2 regions of the Micromonospora sp. NPDC048999 genome follow, and region 1 is predicted to be linked to the other one. Evidence: riboswitches for the same ligand, from Rfam matches in the RefSeq annotation. Region 1 holds a riboswitch; the other holds the start of a gene.
The links. Region 1 has a riboswitch for thiamine pyrophosphate ahead of AB0C02_RS04880 (thiamine phosphate synthase). Riboswitches for the same ligand answer to the same signal wherever they lie in the genome.
Positions count from the first base shown of each region.

Region 2: linked by a shared signal. The riboswitch ahead of AB0C02_RS23760 (ECF transporter S component) and the one ahead of AB0C02_RS04880 (thiamine phosphate synthase) in region 1 are both predicted to bind thiamine pyrophosphate.

Region 1 is NZ_JBEZFI010000002.1:90,958-99,263, reverse strand. It holds gene thiO (glycine oxidase ThiO) at 1-1,126, opposite strand, end outside; gene AB0C02_RS04880 (thiamine phosphate synthase) at 1,120-1,746, opposite strand; TPP riboswitch at 1,741-1,849, opposite strand; gene AB0C02_RS04875 (aldo/keto reductase) at 2,030-2,992, opposite strand; gene AB0C02_RS04870 (ATP-binding cassette domain-containing protein) at 3,057-4,736, opposite strand; gene AB0C02_RS04865 (methyltransferase) at 4,777-5,382, opposite strand; gene AB0C02_RS04860 (hypothetical protein) at 5,506-6,942, shown strand; gene truA (tRNA pseudouridine(38-40) synthase TruA) at 7,034-7,867, opposite strand; gene rplQ (50S ribosomal protein L17) at 7,942-8,306, opposite strand, start outside.
Region 2 is NZ_JBEZFI010000027.1:66,380-74,685, reverse strand. It holds gene AB0C02_RS23780 (acyl-CoA dehydrogenase family protein) at 1-1,209, opposite strand, end outside; gene AB0C02_RS23775 (DUF6328 family protein) at 1,330-1,833, opposite strand; gene AB0C02_RS23770 (SIS domain-containing protein) at 1,913-2,662, opposite strand; gene AB0C02_RS23765 (alpha/beta hydrolase) at 2,694-3,518, opposite strand; TPP riboswitch at 3,605-3,711, shown strand; gene AB0C02_RS23760 (ECF transporter S component) at 3,786-4,376, shown strand; gene AB0C02_RS23755 (ABC transporter ATP-binding protein) at 4,384-5,829, shown strand; gene AB0C02_RS23750 (energy-coupling factor transporter transmembrane component T) at 5,826-6,626, shown strand; gene AB0C02_RS23745 (hypothetical protein) at 6,693-6,935, opposite strand; gene AB0C02_RS23740 (MTH1187 family thiamine-binding protein) at 7,181-7,513, shown strand; gene gndA (NADP-dependent phosphogluconate dehydrogenase) at 7,608-8,306, shown strand, end outside.

The sequences.
Region 1 (8,306 bases):
TGCGCTCCTTCTGGGGTACGAACCGGTCCGGGCTGAACGGGGCGAGCAGCGGGTCCGGCCGGCCGGTGACGATCATTTCGGTGACCAGGTCGGCGGTGACCGGGGTGAGCACGATTCCGTGCCGGTGGTGGCCGGTGGCGGCGAGCACCCCCGGCCGGCCGGGGAGCGGCCCGATGATCGGTGCGTTGTCCGGCGTACCGGGGCGCAGCCCGGCGGACGCCTCGACCAGGTCGTACTCGGCCAGTTCGGGGACCAGGTCGACGGCGGCGCGGAGCAGCCGGAGCACCGCACCGGCGGTCACCTCGGTGTCGACGCGTTCCTCGACGGTCGCCCCGACCACCACCTCCCCGCTGTCCCGGGGCACCAGGTAGATCGACTCGCCGTCGGCGTACCCCCGGATCACATGCCGGAAGCCCGGCGCGCCGCGACCGGGCGCGCGGAGCCGGAGCACCTGCCCCTTCACCGGCCGGACCGGCAGCCCGGTGAGCGCCGCCGCGCCGCAGCCGGCGGCGACCACGGTGACCCGGGCGTCCACGTCGGAGAGCCGGGCGACCGGGGCGGGGCGCAGCGCGACGCCGGCACGCTCGGCCGCCGCCCGCAACGCGGCCACCAGCCGACGCGGGTCGACCTGGTGGTCGCCGGGAGCGACCGCGCCGCCGCGCACCCGCGGGGCCAGCGCCGGCTCCCGGTCCCGCAGCGCCGACGGCCCCAGCGGCGTGATCGACAGCCCCAACCCCTGCTGGTACGACCAGAGCCGACGCGCCTCGGCCAGGTCGTCGGCGGTCAGCCCGACCACCAGCGTGCCGTCGGTGCGGTACCCGATGTCGGTGCCGGCGGCGTCGGCCAACTCGGCCGCGAAGGCCGGCCAGCGGGCGGCGGAGTCGACGAGCAGACCGGTCAGCTCGTGCTCACCGAAGTACGCCTCGGCTACCGGCGACAGCATCCCCGCCGCAACGTGCGCCGCCCCGGAACCCGGTGCCAGATCATGGACGACCACCCGCAGCCCGCGCTGCGCGCACCGCCACGCGATCGCCAGCCCGACCGGCCCCGCCCCCACCACCGCCACATCCGGAAGGAGGGGCCCCCTGTTAACGCCTGCGGTAGAGGAGGGGTCCCCTGTCAACACGTCAGCGCCCCGAGCAGCTCGGCCGTGGTCCGAGCGGGGTCGGCCGCGTTTGACAGCGCCCCGACCACCGCCACCCCGTACGCCCCGGCGGCGCGCAGCGCCGGCATCGACGCGACGGTCACCCCGCCGATCGCGATCACCGGTACGTCCACCGCGTCGGTGACCGCCCTTACCCCGTTCGGGCCGATCGGGTCCGGCAATCCCGCCTTTGTGGTGGTGGCCTGGCAGGGGCCGACGCCCAGGTAGCTGGCTCCGGCGGCGACCGCGGCGAGCGCGGCGACCGGCTCCCGGGCGGTGGCGCCGAGCACGGCGGTGGGGCCGAGCACCCGGCGGGCGGCCCGCACCGGCAGGTCGTCCGCGCCGACGTGACCACCGGCGGCGTCCACCGCGAGCGCCACGTGCAGCCGGTCGTTGACCAGGCACGTCGCCTCGTACGGCCGGCACAGCGCGACGACCCGGCGGGCCAGCTCGTACGCCTCTCGGTCGGTGGCGTCGTCCGCCACCCGGACCTGTACGACCAGCTCGGAACGGGCCACCGGCAGCGCGGCGCGCAGCACACCGAGGGGGTCCCGCCCCGGGCGGGTATCGGTGATCAGATGCAGTCGTCCCAGGGACGGCACGGCAACACTCCTCCCTGCGCCGGCATTACCCGGATCAGGTTCGACGGTCGGAGGCTGCATGCCTCCCTCTCAGCCCGATGCACCGGGCTCCCGTGGGTCACTTGTGGCCTACCGTACGACGCCGATCCGGATCCACCAAGATCGGGTGACGTTTCTCCCACCCACTGTCAGCTGTGGAGGGTGCTGGCGGTGCGTGCCGGCCCAGTCACGCCATGCTGTCCGGCCGAAACGGCGCTGCCCCGGCACCGTCGCGCGGAGCCGGGGCAGCGAGGGGGTCGCTGGGTCAGAGGATGGCGTCGAGTGCGTCGAGGTCCTCGTCGGTGGGCTGCCAGGCGCCCGCCTCGGCGTTGGCGCGTACCTGATCGGGGGTGGTGGCACCCGCGATCACCGAGGTCACCGCCGGCCGGGCGGCGAGCCCGCCGATGGCCACCTGGAGCACGGTGAGCCCCCGCTCGGCCGCGTATCCCTCGATCGCCTCAATCGTGTCCCAGTTCGCGGCGGCGAGCCGCTCGGCGTACCGGCCGCCGCCGGAGAGCCGGCTGCCGGCCGGCGGTGCCTCACCGCGCTTGTACTTGCCGGTGAGCAGGCCGTTGGCCAGCGGGAAGAACGGCAGCATGCCCAGGCCGAACCGCTCGCAGGCGGGGATGACCTCGGCCTCCACGCCGCGCTCCAGCAGTGAGTAGTGGTTCTGGGCGGAGATGAACCGGGCCCGCCCCTGGGAGGAGGCGGTCCAGTCGGCGTCGGCGATCTGCCAGCCGGCGAAGTTCGAGTTGCCCAGGTAGCGGACCTTCCCGGCGCGGACCAGGTCGTCCAGCGCGGCGAGCGTCTCGTCGATCGGGGTGCCCGGGTCGGGTTCGTGCATCTGGTACAGGTCGATGTGGTCGGTGCCGAGCCGGCGCAGCGAGGCCTCGACCGCCCGGGCGATGTAGCGGCGAGCGCCCCGGGCACCGTGGTCCGGTCCGTTCAAGCCGTGCATGTCCATGCCGAACTTGGTCGCGACCACCACGTCGTCGCGGCGGCCCTTGAGCGCCTGCCCGAGCAGTTCCTCGGAGCTGCCCTGCGGCTCGCCGTAGATGTCCGCGGTGTCGAAAAAGTTGATCCCGGCGTCGAGCGCGGCGTCGACCACCGCCCGGGTGCCGTCGAGGTCGAGCTTGCGGCCGAAGTTGTTGCAGCCGATGCCGACCACGGACACCACGAGCCCGGAGTCGCCCAGCCGGCGGTACATCATGTCACTCACGAGATCCACTCTATGCCAGCCGTTATCAGGGGGCCCCGGTACGACAGAAGGCGTTAACAGGGGTCCCCTTCTTTCACGCCACGTCCCAGACCGGGTCGGGGGTTTCGATTACCTCACCGTCGTTGCGGAACAGCACGAATCGGTCGAAGGATCGGGTGAACCAGCGGTCGTGGGTCACCGCGATCACCGTCCCCTCGAACGCGTTCAAGCCCGCCTCGAGCGCCTCGGCGGAGGCCAGGTCGAGGTTGTCGGTGGGCTCGTCGAGCAGCAGCAGGGTCGCGCCGGAGAGCTCCAAAAGCAGCACCAGGAAACGCGCCTGCTGCCCGCCCGACAGGGTGCCGAACCGCTGGTCGCCCTGCCCGGCCAACTCGTACCGGGACAGCGCCGCCATCGCCGCGTGCCGGTCCATCCCGGCCCGGTGGTCGTCGCCCCGCCACAGGATGTCGACAAGCGTCTTCCCCATGAGCTCCGGACGGTCGTGGGTCTGCGAGAAGTGGCCGGGCCGGACCCGGGCACCGAGGCGTACCACGCCGTCGTGGGTGACCGGCGCGAGCGCCGCCGCCCCGTCGACCGGGGTGTTGGCCGGGTCCGGGTCGGTGCCGCCGCGGGCCAGCAGGCGCAGGAAGTGCGACTTGCCGGTCCCGTTCGCGCCCAGCACGGCGACCCGGTCGCCGTACCAGAGTTCCAGATCGAACGGGTAGGTCAGGCCGTCGAGCTCGAGCTGCTCGGCGATCACCGCGCGCTTGCCGGTTCGCCCGCCGGTCAGCCGCATCCGGATGTCCTGGTCCTTCGGGGGTACGGGCGGCGGACCGGCCTCCTCGAACTTGCGCAACCGGGTCTGCGCCGACTGGTAACGCGAGGCCATGTCGGAGTTGTACGCGGCCTTCTGCTTGTACATGAGCATCAGCTCGCGCAGCTTCTGGTGCTCCTCGTCCCAGCGCTTGCGGAGTTCGTCGAGGCGGGCGTGCCGGGCCACCCGCGCCTCGTGCCAGCTGGCGAAGCCGCCCGGGTGGACCCAGGCGCTGCCGCCCTCGACAGCGACGACCCGGTCGGCGGTCTGGGCAAGCAGTTCCCGGTCGTGCGAGACGTAGAGCACCGACTTGCCGGATTCGCGCAGCCGCGCCTCCAGCCAGCGCTTGCCCGGCACGTCGAGGAAGTTGTCCGGCTCGTCGAGGAGGAGCACCTCGTCGGTGCCCCGGAGCAGCAACTCCAGGGCGAAACGCTTCTGCTGACCGCCGGAGAGGGTACGCACCGGACGGTCTCGGGCCGCGTCCCACGGCAGGTCGAGCACGATCGTGGCGACGGTGTCGAAGAGCACCTCGGCGTCGTACCCGCCGAGCTCGCCCCAGGCGGCCAGGGCATCCGCGTACGCGAGCTGGGCCTTGCCGGCGGCGGTGCTGTACTTGCCGCGGACCTCGGCCGCCCGCATGGCCGCCTCGGTCTCGGCCAGGCGCTGGCCGGCGTCACGCAGCGGCGGCGGAGCGAGCGAGAGTGCCAGGTCGGCGAGCGTCGAGTCGTCACCGATCATGCCGATGAACTGCCGCATCACGCCGAGGCCGCCGGCGCGGGCGATCGCCCCGGTCTTGACCGGCAGGTCACCGGCGACCATCCGGAGCAGGGTGGTCTTGCCGGCGCCGTTCGGCCCGACCAGGGCCACCTTGGCACCCTCCCCGACCCGGAACGACACCTCGGCGAAGAGCTCTCGACCGTCCGGGAGGATGTGCCCGGCGCCTGCCACGTCCACGTAACCCACGCGGGAATCGTGCCCGAGCGACCGGCCGGGCGACACTCGATTATCGGGTGACCCGCAGCACCCGGTATCCCTTCTGGCTGGCGTGCCGCTCCACCTGCCAGCCCTGCTCGACCAGCCAGCGGTGCAGCGAGTCCCCGCCGAGATGCCGGGCGACGACCAGCCAGGCCACCCCGTCCGGGGCGAGTCGGGGCAGCCAGCGCAGCAGCAGTTCGTGCAGCTCCGGCTTGCCGATCCGGATCGGCGGGTTGGACCAGATCTGGGCGAATTGAACATCGGCCGGTACGTCGTCCGGCGCGACCACCCGAACCCGGTCGGCGGCCCCCACCCGGGCGGCGTTCGCGACGGTGAGGTCGCGGGCCCGTTCGTTGACGTCGACCGCCCACACGGCGGCGGACGGCGCGCAGGTGGCCAGTACGCAGGTGATCGGCCCGAAGCCGCAGCCGACGTCGAGCAGCGGGCCGGTGGCGTCGCCGGCCGGCAGTTCGGCCTTGCGCAGCAGTACGGCGGTGCCGGGATCGAGGCGGTCGGCCGAGAAGACACCGGCGGCCGAGGCGAGGGTGTAGTCCCGGCCGGCGACGTCGAACTCGACCTCGCGCGGCTGGGCGGCGGTCGCGGGTTCAGCGGTGAAGTAGTGGTCGCCGGTCACGTCGGCATTGTCGCACCGCCCCGGGTCGGGGCTGGCGATGGTACGACCGGCTCCGGCACGCCACTCCGCCGGGATTTCCCAAAATTCCCCTCTAAAGGGATAATCGGCCCTACTGTAACCCACATGGTGTATCGGTACGAGTCCGATGAGGACGCCTTCCTGGATTACCCGAGGCCCGGGTCGGATCCGTCCGCGCCCGGCGCACCGGTGCCTCCGTCCGCCGGCCCCTCACCGTCCCGCTTCCCCACCCCGTCGCTGCCACCGCCGGTCCGACCCGCCCGGCCCGCCCGGCCCGCCGCCGCCGTCACCCCGGCGCCGCCCCGATCGCTGGCCGCCCCGGCCGCGCCCCGAACGAACGCTCCGGCTCCGCCGCCGGCGACCGCGCCGCTCCCGACGCAGTCCGCGCCACCCCAGGCATACGCCGCGCCGCCCCCGACCTATGCCGCACCCCCGGCATATGCCGCGCAGCCCCCGATGGACACCGCGCCGCCGCCAACGCAGTCCGCGCCGCCCCCGGTGCAGTCCGCGCCACCCCAGGCATACGCCCCGTCACCCCCGACGCAGTCCGCGCCACCCCAGGCACATGCCGCGCCACCCCCGATGCAGTCCGCGCCACCCCAGGCATACGCCGCGCCGCCCCCGATGGACGCCGAGCCGCGCCCGGTGCACGCCGCACCGCGCCCGGTGTCGGCGCCCCCGGTGTCGGCGCCCCCGGTTCCGGTCCTTTCGGCGACCGACCCGCTGGACCTGCCCCAGTCCCGCCGCGTGGGTCGCCAGCGCGGCGGCGGCCGGGCCTGGCAGGTGCTGATCGGCGGCGCGGCCGTGGTCGCGCTGCTCGCCCTCTGCGGGTTGGCCGCAGCCACCCTGCTCCAGGATCAGTCCAAGACACCGCCGTCCTCCCAGCCGAGCGACCAGCCCGTGGCCGAGCAGTCCGCCACGGCCGACACGCGGGACCTCGCCTCCCGGGACACCGACCAACTGGCGCTCACCGTCAAGGAGGTCTTCCCCGGCAACAGGCTGGTGGTCGGCGCCGGCGGGGCGGCGTATCAGGTGCTCAAGACGCAGGCCAGCGCCAACTGCACGGTCGCGGCGACCGGCGAGGTCGGGGACCTGCTGGTCCGACTCGGCTGTAACCAGGTGGTCCGGGCCACCCTTCGCTCCCCGGACGGCGATCACCTGCTCACCGCCGGGCTGCTCAACCTCACCGACGTGGCCGACGCACAGCGGGCCCGGGACCGGATCCGGCAGATGCTCGATGAGCGACAGGGCCGGTTCCAGGGCCTGGCCGCCGGCAGCGACACCGAGTCCGTGACCCGGGCCGCGGCGCGGGTCGGCTGGCAGGTACGCGGCCACTACATCGCCTACTGCATGGTCACCCGGGTCGACGGCGAACGGATCAGCTCCACCGACGCCAAGAGCCGCGACATCCTGTACGACATGATCGAGGTCTACCTGAACCGCAGCGTGCTGGATCGGCGGGCGAACGGCGGGGTGGCCAGCCAGCCCACCGCGGGCCCGACGGACGGCATCGCGAGCCAGGGCGGCCCGTCCGGTAACTGACCCTGACGCGGGGGCCCGTCGTCCACAACGGGACGGCGGGCCCTTGTGGTCAACTCACGCGGACCCGTCGTCGGCGGTGGTGCCGGTGCGGTCAGCCCTCGGCGACCGGCACGCGGAGCCGGCGGGTGAGCACGGCGCGGCGCGCGTACTCGGCGGGGTCCGCCGGGTAGCCGACCTCGACCAGGGCCAGCCCGTGTGCCGGCGCGACGGTGACCTCACTGGACCGTTCCCGGCGGGTCAGCAGGCCGGCCGGCCACTCGACGGGCCGACGGCCGTCCCCGGCGACCAGCATCGCGCCGACCAGGCTGCGCACCATGTTCTGACAGAACGCGTCGGCCTGCACGGTGGCGACGAGGATGCCGTCCGGGTCCCGCCGCCAGTCCAGCCGGGTCACCTCACGCAGGGTGGTGGCGTTCTCCTTGCGCCGGCAGTACGCGGCGAAGTCGTGCTCCCCGACCAGGCCGGCCGCCGCGTCGTTCAGCGCCGCCACGTCGAGCGGCCTCGGCCAGGCCAGGGTGTCCGTCCGGCGCAGCGGCTCGGCACCCCAGGGGGCGTCGGTGACCCGGTACTCGTAGCGGCGGAAGGTGGCCGAGAAGCGGGCGTCGAAGTCGGCGGGCACCTCAGCCATCGCGCGTACCCGCACGTCGGGCGGGAGCAGCCGGGCCAGCCGGCGCAGCAGCCTTCCCTCGTGCTGCCGCCAGACCTCGGCCGGCAGGTCGAGGTGGCAGACCTGGCCGGTGGCGTGCACGCCGGCGTCGGTCCGGCCGGCCACGGTCAGCCCGGTCGCGGTGCCCGCGCCGAGGACCAGGTCCAGCGTCTCGACGAGCATCCCGGCGACGGTACGCCGGGCGGGCTGGGCGGCCCAGCCGGAGAAGTCGGTGCCGTCGTACGAGACGTCCAGCCGCAGCCGGGTCCGCTCGTCCACCTCGTACCTCCCGTTGACGCCGTCGGGCCCGGCACCCCAGACAGGGGTGCCGGGCCCGACGATGCTGACTCTGCTCAGGCCTTCTTCTCGGTGGCCTCGTCGTCGTCCTCGCGCGCCTGGGCGGTGTCGCCGGAGGCGTGCACCGGCGGCTCGGAGTCCTGGTCGGCCGGGGCCGCCGGGGTCTCCTCGGCCGGGGCCAGCGCCTCGACCTTGTCCTGCTGCGCGGCCTTGCGGGCGGCGGTCTTCTTGTTCGCCTTCGGCTCGGCGACCTGAAGCTCCTCCACCAGCTCGATGATCGCCATCGGAGCGGCGTCACCCTTGCGCGGACCGGTCTTCACGATCCGGGTGTAGCCACCGTTGCGGTTGGCGTACCGGGGCGCGATCTGGTCGAACAGGGTGTAGACCACGTCCTTGTCCTTGACGACGGCCAGCACCCGCC
Region 2 (8,306 bases), on a different contig from region 1:
GCCCCGGATCTGGATCAGCTCGTCAGCGATCTTCCAGGCCATCTCGCTGGCGTAGAGCTTGACCAGCGCCGCCTCGATCCGGATGTCGTTGCGGTCGTCGTCGGCGAGCAGGCAGCACAGGTCGAGCATGCTCTCCATGCCGTACGTGGTGGCGGCGATGAAGGCCAGCTTCTTGGCGACCGCCTCGTGCTCGCCGACCGGCCGGCCCCACTGGACCCGGTCGGCGGCCCACTCCCGGGCCACGTTCAGCGACCACTTGCCGGCGCCGACGCACATGGCCGGCAGCGAGAGCCGCCCGGTGTTCAGCGTGGTCAGAGCGATCTTGAGCCCCTTGCCCTCGCCGCCGATCACGTTCTCCTTCGGCACGAAGACGTCGTGGAACCGGGTGAGGCTGTTCTCCAGGCCGCGCAGGCCGACGAAGGCGTTGCGCCGCTCGACGGTGATGCCCTCGCTGTCGCCCTCCACCACGAAGGCGGTGATCCCGCCGCGCCGCCCCTCGGCGGCCGGCACCCGGGCCATCACCACCAGCAGGGTGGCGACCGTGCCGTTGGTGGCCCAGAGCTTCACCCCGTTGAGCCGGTAGCCGGCGCCGTCGGCCGTAGGCTCGGCGGTGGTGGCCAGCCGGGCCGGGTCGGAGCCGACGTCCGGCTCGGTGAGCAGGAACGCGGAGACCTCACCGGCGGCCAGCCGGGGCAGGAAGCGCTGCTTCTGCTCGGGCGTGCCGAACATCTTCAGCGGCTGCGGCACCCCGATCGACTGGTGCGCGGAGAGCAGCGCGCCGATGGCCGGACTGACCGAGCCGGCCCGCATCAGCGCCCGGCAGTAGTGCAGGTTGCTCAGCCCGAGGCCGCCGTACTTCCGGTCGATCTTCATGCCGAAGGCGCCCAGCCGGGCCAGCCCGTGGAACACCTCGTCCGGGATGTGCGCGTCGCGCTCGATGGCGACGCCGTCCACCTCGGAGTCCAGGTACGCCCCGAACGTGCCGAGGAACTCCTCGGCGCGGGCGACGTCGCCCGGGTCGGAGCGCGGCCACGGGTCGATCAGGTCGAGGCGGAACCGGCCGAGGAAGAGTTCCTTGCCGAAGCTGGGCCGGTCCCAGGTTGTCTCGCGGGCCGCCTCGGCGACCTGGCGGGCCTCCTTCTCGGAGACCTGGCCGGTGGGGCCGGACGTGCCTGCGGGATCGGGCCGGCTGTTCTGTGTCGCGGTCACGGCTGCCTCCTGGAGACCTCGGTCCGGCTGCGTCGACGTGCTCGACAAAATCGACGCTACCCCCGGGTATTACCCAGAGGTAGCCTTCGCTGCGCGTCCGATTTGGCGCAACTGGCGCGGTCAGTCGCCGGGCAGCACCTGCGGGGTGTCGTCCTCGTCGTCGATGGCGTCGCCCCAGTTGCGCCGGGCGGCCAGCGGCAGGGCCAGCCAGAATGCCAGGAACCACGCCCCGGTGACCCCGGTCAGCACCAGGGCCATCGGCCGGCCCAGCACGAAGTCCGTGATCAGCAGGACCGCGCTGACCATCGCGATCAGCATGAAGGCCAGGCCACCGACGGCCACCCGGTGGGCGAACCGGACCAGCTCCGGCTTGCGGCCCTGCCGGAACAGCGCCCGGTGGAAGGCGACCGGCGAAATGATCATCGCGGTGGCTGCGGCGGCGGCCAGCAGGGCGACGATGTAGACGTCCTTCTGGAAGTCGGTGGTCCGCGGGAAACCGTTGCTGAACGGCAGGGTGAGCAGGAAGGCGAAGAGGATCTGCACGCCGGTCTGCGTCACCCGCAGTTCCTGGAGCAGGTCGGCGAAGTTGCGCTGCCAACGCTGCTTCTCGGTCTCCTTCGACAAGCGCCACCTCCCGCCGCATGGCCGCACTGCCGGCGAGGAGTTCCGTCGGCAGTAACGCCTATCCCCGGTCCGGGGCGGTTCACGCCCCCCGGCGGATCCGGCCGGCGTAGCGGGCCTCCAACTCGGCGTTGTGCTCGTCGCCGCCGGTGATGTTCGCCGACAGGTAGACCGGGGGCCGCTCCCCCACCGCGAGCAGCCGGGCCACCACCTCCGCCACGATCTGCTGCGCCAGCAGCGCGGCGGTGATCGAGGAAACCGCGCCGACCGCGCCGCCGCCGGGCAGCGCCAGGGTGGCGTCGCCGTACGGGGCGCCGTTGTCGAGCACCACCTCGGCGAAGTCGGCCAGCTTGCGACCGGACGGGTGACGCGAGGTCATCCGGGCCGAGTGCGCGGCCGACGTGATCGCGACCAGTCCGTGCCCGCGCTCCTTGACGATCGACGCGAACTCCACCATCGCCCCGTTCACACCGGAGTTGGAGGCGAGCACGAACACGTCCTGCGGGCGCACCGGGGCCAGTTCGTAGAGGCGGTGCGCCACGGCGGGCTCGCGTTCCAGCTTCGGGCCGAGCACCTCGGCCGGCTCACCGCCGTAGAGCACCAGGTCGCGCAGCGCGATCCGGTTGGTGGGCACCAGCCCGCCGGCCCGGCCGGCGATCTCCATCGCCAAGGCCTCCGAGTGGCCGGTGCCGAACGCGTGGATCACCCCGCCGGCGCGCAGCGACTCCGCGATCAGGTCCGCCGCCCGACCGACCCCCTCCCGCTGGCCGGCGGCCACCCGGCCGATCGTCTCGGTCACCACCGTCAGATAAGCCTCGGCGCTCACCGTCATGTCTCCTCCGTCCGTCGCCCGGTGGTCACGGTCACCGGACGACCCGGGCGAGGATCGTCTCGGCCAGCGGGGCGGGCGCCTCGTCGGGGATCCAGTGGCTGACGCCGGCCAGCTCGACGAGGCGGTAATCGCCCGTGACGTGGGCGGCGCACGCCTCGGCGGCGGTCCGGCCGATCGCCATGTCCCGGTCGCTCCAGACGAACGTGGTCGGCACGCCCACCGGCCCGACCGCCTTCAGGTCGGCCCCGGTCATGGCCCGGTACCAGTTCAGCGCGGCGGTCAGCGCGCCCGGCTCGCGCATCGGGTCGGCGTACCGGGCCACCCGCGCGGCATCGCCCACTGCGCCGAGCATCCGCCGCAGCGCGGTCGCGCGCAGCGACAGCAGCACCTTCTCCGCCCTGCCCGGCTTACGAAACAACGCGATGTAGGCGGAGCGGGCCTTCTGCCGCGGGTCGGTGGCGAGCGCGTGCGCCATCGCCGCCGGGTGCGGCACCGACACGGCGATCAGGTTGCGGACCCGCTCCGGGTGCGCCGCCGCCAGCCCCCAGGCCACGATGGCGCCCCAGTCGTGCCCGACCACGTGCGCGTCCGTCACGCCCAGCGCGTCGAGCACGCCGGCCGCGTCGGCCACCAACTCCGGGATCCGGTACGCCTCGACCGGCGCCGGCCGCGCCCCCGGCGAGTAGCCGCGCTGGTCGAGTGCGTACGTGCGCAGCCCGGCGGCGTGCAGCACAGGCACCACGTCGTCCCACTCGCCGCCGTGCTGCGGGAAGCCGTGCAACAGCAGGACGGGGACGCCGCCCGGTGGGCCGCCCGTGCGCACCTGGAACGTCAGACCCCGCACGTCGACCTGCATGATTGGGTAGCCTACCCAGCCACATCGATCCCCGGTTCCCGGCTGGGCCGACGACCTGGTGCGGTGCTAGCGTCTGGAGACAATTTCACATCCGACAGGGGAGCGCACAGCGCTGAGAGTGCGGGCCGGTGCCCGCAGACCCTCGAACCTGATCTGGGTAATGCCAGCGCAGGGAGTTCGGTCGACCTCCAGCCGCGCCGCCGTCCGGTGGCACCGGACGCGGCGTGCGTCTTCTCCTGGTTCGTACCACTGGACTGGGAGCGATTCATGACTCACACCGACAGCAACCGCTGGCGCACGATCGACATCGTCGTCGCCTCGGTGATCGCCGTCGCCTTCGGCGTCATCTTCTGGGCCTGGAATCTGGTCTGGAGCGCCACCAGCGCCGCCTTCGCCTTCTTCCCGCCGGCGCACACCCTCATCTACGGGATGTGGCTGGTGCCGGCGGTCCTCGGCGGCCTGGTGATCCGCAAGCCCGGCGCCTCGCTGTACTGCGAGCTGGTGGCCTCGATCGTCTCCGCGCTGCTGGGCAGCCAGTGGGGCGGCATCACCATCGTGCAGGGTCTGACGCAGGGCATCGGCGCCGAACTGGCCTTCGCTGCGTTCCGCTACCGCTCGTACCGCCTGCCGGCCGCCGTGCTCGCCGGCGCGCTGACCGGTCTGACCGCGGCGATCTTCGACTTCGTCTACTGGAACAAGGCCACCGACCTGGTCACCTACCGCATCCCGTACGCGCTGCTGACGATCGTGAGCGCCGCCGTGATCGCCGGTGCCGGTGCCTGGTACCTCACCCGTGCCCTGGCCAACACCGGCGTCCTCGACCGCTTCCCCGCCGGCCGCAACCGACCCGCCGTCTGACAACAAAATGGGCGCGGTGGTGTTGCGGGGGTTCGGGTGGCGGCACGCGGGGCGGAAGCGGTGGGCGGTGCGCGGGGTGGACCTGCGCGTCGAGGCCGGGGAGCGGGTGTTGCTGCTCGGGCCCTCGGGTGCCGGGAAGAGCACCCTGCTCGCGGCGCTCGCCGGGCTGCTGCCGGAGGACTCCGGCGAGCAGGAGGGCACCATCGAGGTGGACGGGCTCGACCCGCGTAAGGCCCGGGAGCGGGTCGGCGTCGTCTTCCAGGACCCGGAGACCCAGCTGGTGATGGCGCGCTGCGGCGACGACGTGGCGTTCGGGCTCGAGAACCGTGGCGTACCCGGCGAGGAGATCTGGCCCCGGGTGGACGAGGCGCTGCGCCGGGTCGGCTTCCCGTACCACCGGGACCGGCCCACCGCCGCGCTGTCCGGCGGCGAGCAGCAGCGGCTCGCGCTGGCCGGGGCGCTCGCCCTGCGGCCCGGGCTGCTGCTGCTCGACGAACCGACCGCCAACCTCGACCCGGCCGGCGCCACGCTGATCCGGCAGGCCGTCCGGGACGCCCTCGACGCCGACACCACGCTGGTCCTGGTCGAGCACCGGGTCGCCGAGGCACTACCGCTGGTCGACCGGGTGGTCGTGCTGGAGCCCGGCGGCGGCGTGCGGGCCGACGGCCCACCCGCCGCGGTCTTCGCGGCGCACGGCGACGCGCTCGCCGACGCCGGGGTCTGGGTGCCCGACCGGGCCGTGCCGCACCGACCCGCCAGCACGCCGGCCGGACCGCCGCTGATCACCGCCGACCGGCTCGGCCTGCCGCCCCGGCTGGCCCCCACCGATTTTCTGGTACGTGCCGGCGAGGCGCTCGCCGTCCTCGGCCCGAACGGCGTCGGCAAGTCCACCCTGGCCCTGCTCCTGGGCGGCCTGCTCCGTCCCGGCACCGGCACAGTCACCGCCACCGCCGAGCTGGCCGGCCGGGATGCCGGCACCGCCCCGCACCGCTGGCGGGCGCCGGCCCTGGCCCGGCGGATCGGCTCGGTCTTCCAGGACCCGGAGCACCAGTTCGTCACCAACACCGTCTTCGACGAGCTGGCGCTCGGCCCGCGCCGGACCGGCCAGCCCGAAGCGGCGGTACGGTCCACCGTGGACGGGCTGCTGGAGCGGCTGCGGCTGGCCCGGTTGGCCGGGGCGAACCCGTACACCCTCTCCGGCGGGGAGGCACGGCGGCTGAGCGTGGCGACCGCGCTGGCCACCGCACCCCGCCTGCTGATCTGCGACGAACCCACCTTCGGCCAGGACCGGCGGACCTGGCTGGAACTGGTCGACCTGCTCGCCGAGCTGCGCGACGCCGGCCACGGCGTCGTCGCGGTCACCCACGACCCGGACTTCGTCGCCGCGCTGGCCGACCGCACCGTCACCCTGCAACGGCCAGTGAGCGGCCCCGACCGCGGGGACCGGCCGTGATCGGCATGGCGCCGGTCGCCGCGCCCGGGGCGCCGCTGGCCCGGCGCAATCCCGTGGCGAAACTGGCCGCCGCGCTGGTCTTCTCGTTCATCCTGATCGCCACCCTGGATCCGGTGGCCCCGGCAATCGCCATCGCGATCGAGCTGGCCGTGCTGCCGCTGTTCGGCGTCCGCTACCGAGTGTTGGCCCGGCGGGCCTGGCCGTTGCTGGCCAGCGCCAGCGGCATCCTGGTCACCCTGGTGCTGTTCGCCGCCGATCGCTCCGGGCGGGTGCTGGTCGAGGCCGGCCCGATCCTGGTCACCGAGGGCGTGTTGGTCACCACGCTGGGGCTGGTGCTGCGCATGCTCGCGGTGGCGCTGCCCGGGATCGTCGTCTTCGCCACCACCGACGCCACCGACCTGGCCGACGCGCTGGTCCAGAACGCCAAGGCACCGGCCCGGTTCGCCATCGGCGCGCTGGCCGCGTTCCGGCTGGTGCCGCTGCTCGAACAGGAGTGGCGGATGATCAGCATGGCGCGCCGGGCCCGGGGCGTGGACGCCGGTCGGAATCCGGTCGCCCGGCTGCGGCTGTTCGTGTCGACGGCGTTCGCCCTGCTGGTCGGGGCGATCCGGCGGGGCACCCGGTTGGCGGTGGCGATGGACGCCCGCGGCTTCGACGCCGGAATTCCGCGTACGGTCGCCCGGCGGCAGCATTTCACCCGGGCCGACGGTCTGCTGGTGGCCGGTGCGGCGATGCTGGCCGGCGCTGCGCTGACCGTCAGCATCGTGCTCGGCACCTTCCGCCCACTGATCGGCTGACCACCCGACCCGTGGCTTCGGGTGCGGTTGTCGTCGCCGGAGTGACGGCAACCGCACCCGGAGACCTCAGCTGCGCCGGAAGGCGTAGAACCGGTTCTGGCCGGCGCGCTGGCCGCGGCCGGAAATCCGGGCCTCCCGGCCGACCGGTGGGCCAGCCTTCGGCGCGGGCGGGGTGTCGGTCCGGTCCGGCAGGGTCACCTTGGCCGGGGGCGCCACCTCCAGCGCGGCGAGGTCCGGCGGGGTCACGTCCATCAGGGACGGCTTCGGCGCGGGCGTACGGGACTTCTTCGGGTTGCGCTTGGCAGGCATACGCGGCCTCCTGACTGTCTCCGGCGCCGGGTGGCGCGGCGAATGGGCAGGCCCCGGCGGGTCCGATCAAGAGGAAACACCGCGACGACGGCGGTGCAGCACCATGCGGACGCCCGGAGCAGACAGGTCCGCGGCACGAACGGGCGGCGGACCGGGGCTCGGAAGAAGGGGCGTCAGTTACGCATACCGGTACGCTAACCGGCCGCCACCGCTCCCGCACCCGATTTACTGGCAGCATCGGCGGCATGCTGATCGCATTCTCGGTCACCCCGCTCGGCGTGGGTGACTCCGTGGGCGACCTGGTCGCCGACGCCGTCCGGGTGGTCCGCGAGTCCGGCCTGCCCAACCGGACCGACGCCATGTTCACCACCGTCGAGGGCGAGTGGGACGAGGTGATGGCGGTGGTGAAGCGGGCCGTCGACACGGTCGCCGCCCAGGCACCCCGGGTCAGCCTGGTGCTCAAGGCCGACGTACGCCCCGGAGTCACCGACGCGATGACGGAGAAGGTCGCCCGCGTCAAGGCCCGGCTGGCCAAGGCCGCCGGACCGACCGCCACGATGCCACCCAACCAGGAGTGACACCACGCTCACCTGCCGTCGATATCCCCGCCCGCGCCCGTACCGACCACGATACGGTCGCAGGACGGGCACCCGACGGAAGGTGGCGGTACGCATGGCAGCGCAGGCGACGGCGCAGATCGGCGTGACCGGCCTGGGGGTAATGGGCCGCAACCTGGCCCGTAACCTGGCCCGCCACGGCTTCACCGTCGCGGTGCACAACCGCTCGCCCGGACGCACCCGCAGCCTGATCACCGAGCACGGCGGCGAGGGCACCTTCGTACCGTCGGAATCGATGGCCGACTTCGTCGCCACGCTGGAGCGCCCCCGTGCGCTGATCGTCATGGTGAAGGCGGGCGGCCCCACCGACGCGGTGATCGACGAACTGGTGCCGCTGGTGGAGGCGGGCGACATCGTCGTCGACTGCGGCAACGCGCACTTCACCGACACCCGTCGCCGGGAGGAGGCGCTGCGCGGGCACGGGCTGCACTTCGTCGGCACCGGCGTCTCCGGCGGCGAGGAAGGCGCGCTGCACGGCCCGAGCATCATGCCGGGCGGCTCGGACGAGTCCTACCGCAAGCTCGGCCCGATCTTCGAGAAGATCGCCGCGCAGGTCGAGGGCACCCCGTGCTGCCGGCACATCGGCCCGGACGGCGCCGGCCACTTCGTCAAGATGGTCCACAACGGGATCGAGTACGCCGACATGCAGCTCATCGCGGAGGCGTACGACCTGCTGCGGGCGGGCCTGTCGGCGAGCCCGGCGGAGATCGCGGACATCTTCCAGCAGTGGAACGGCGGCGAACTGGAGTCCTTC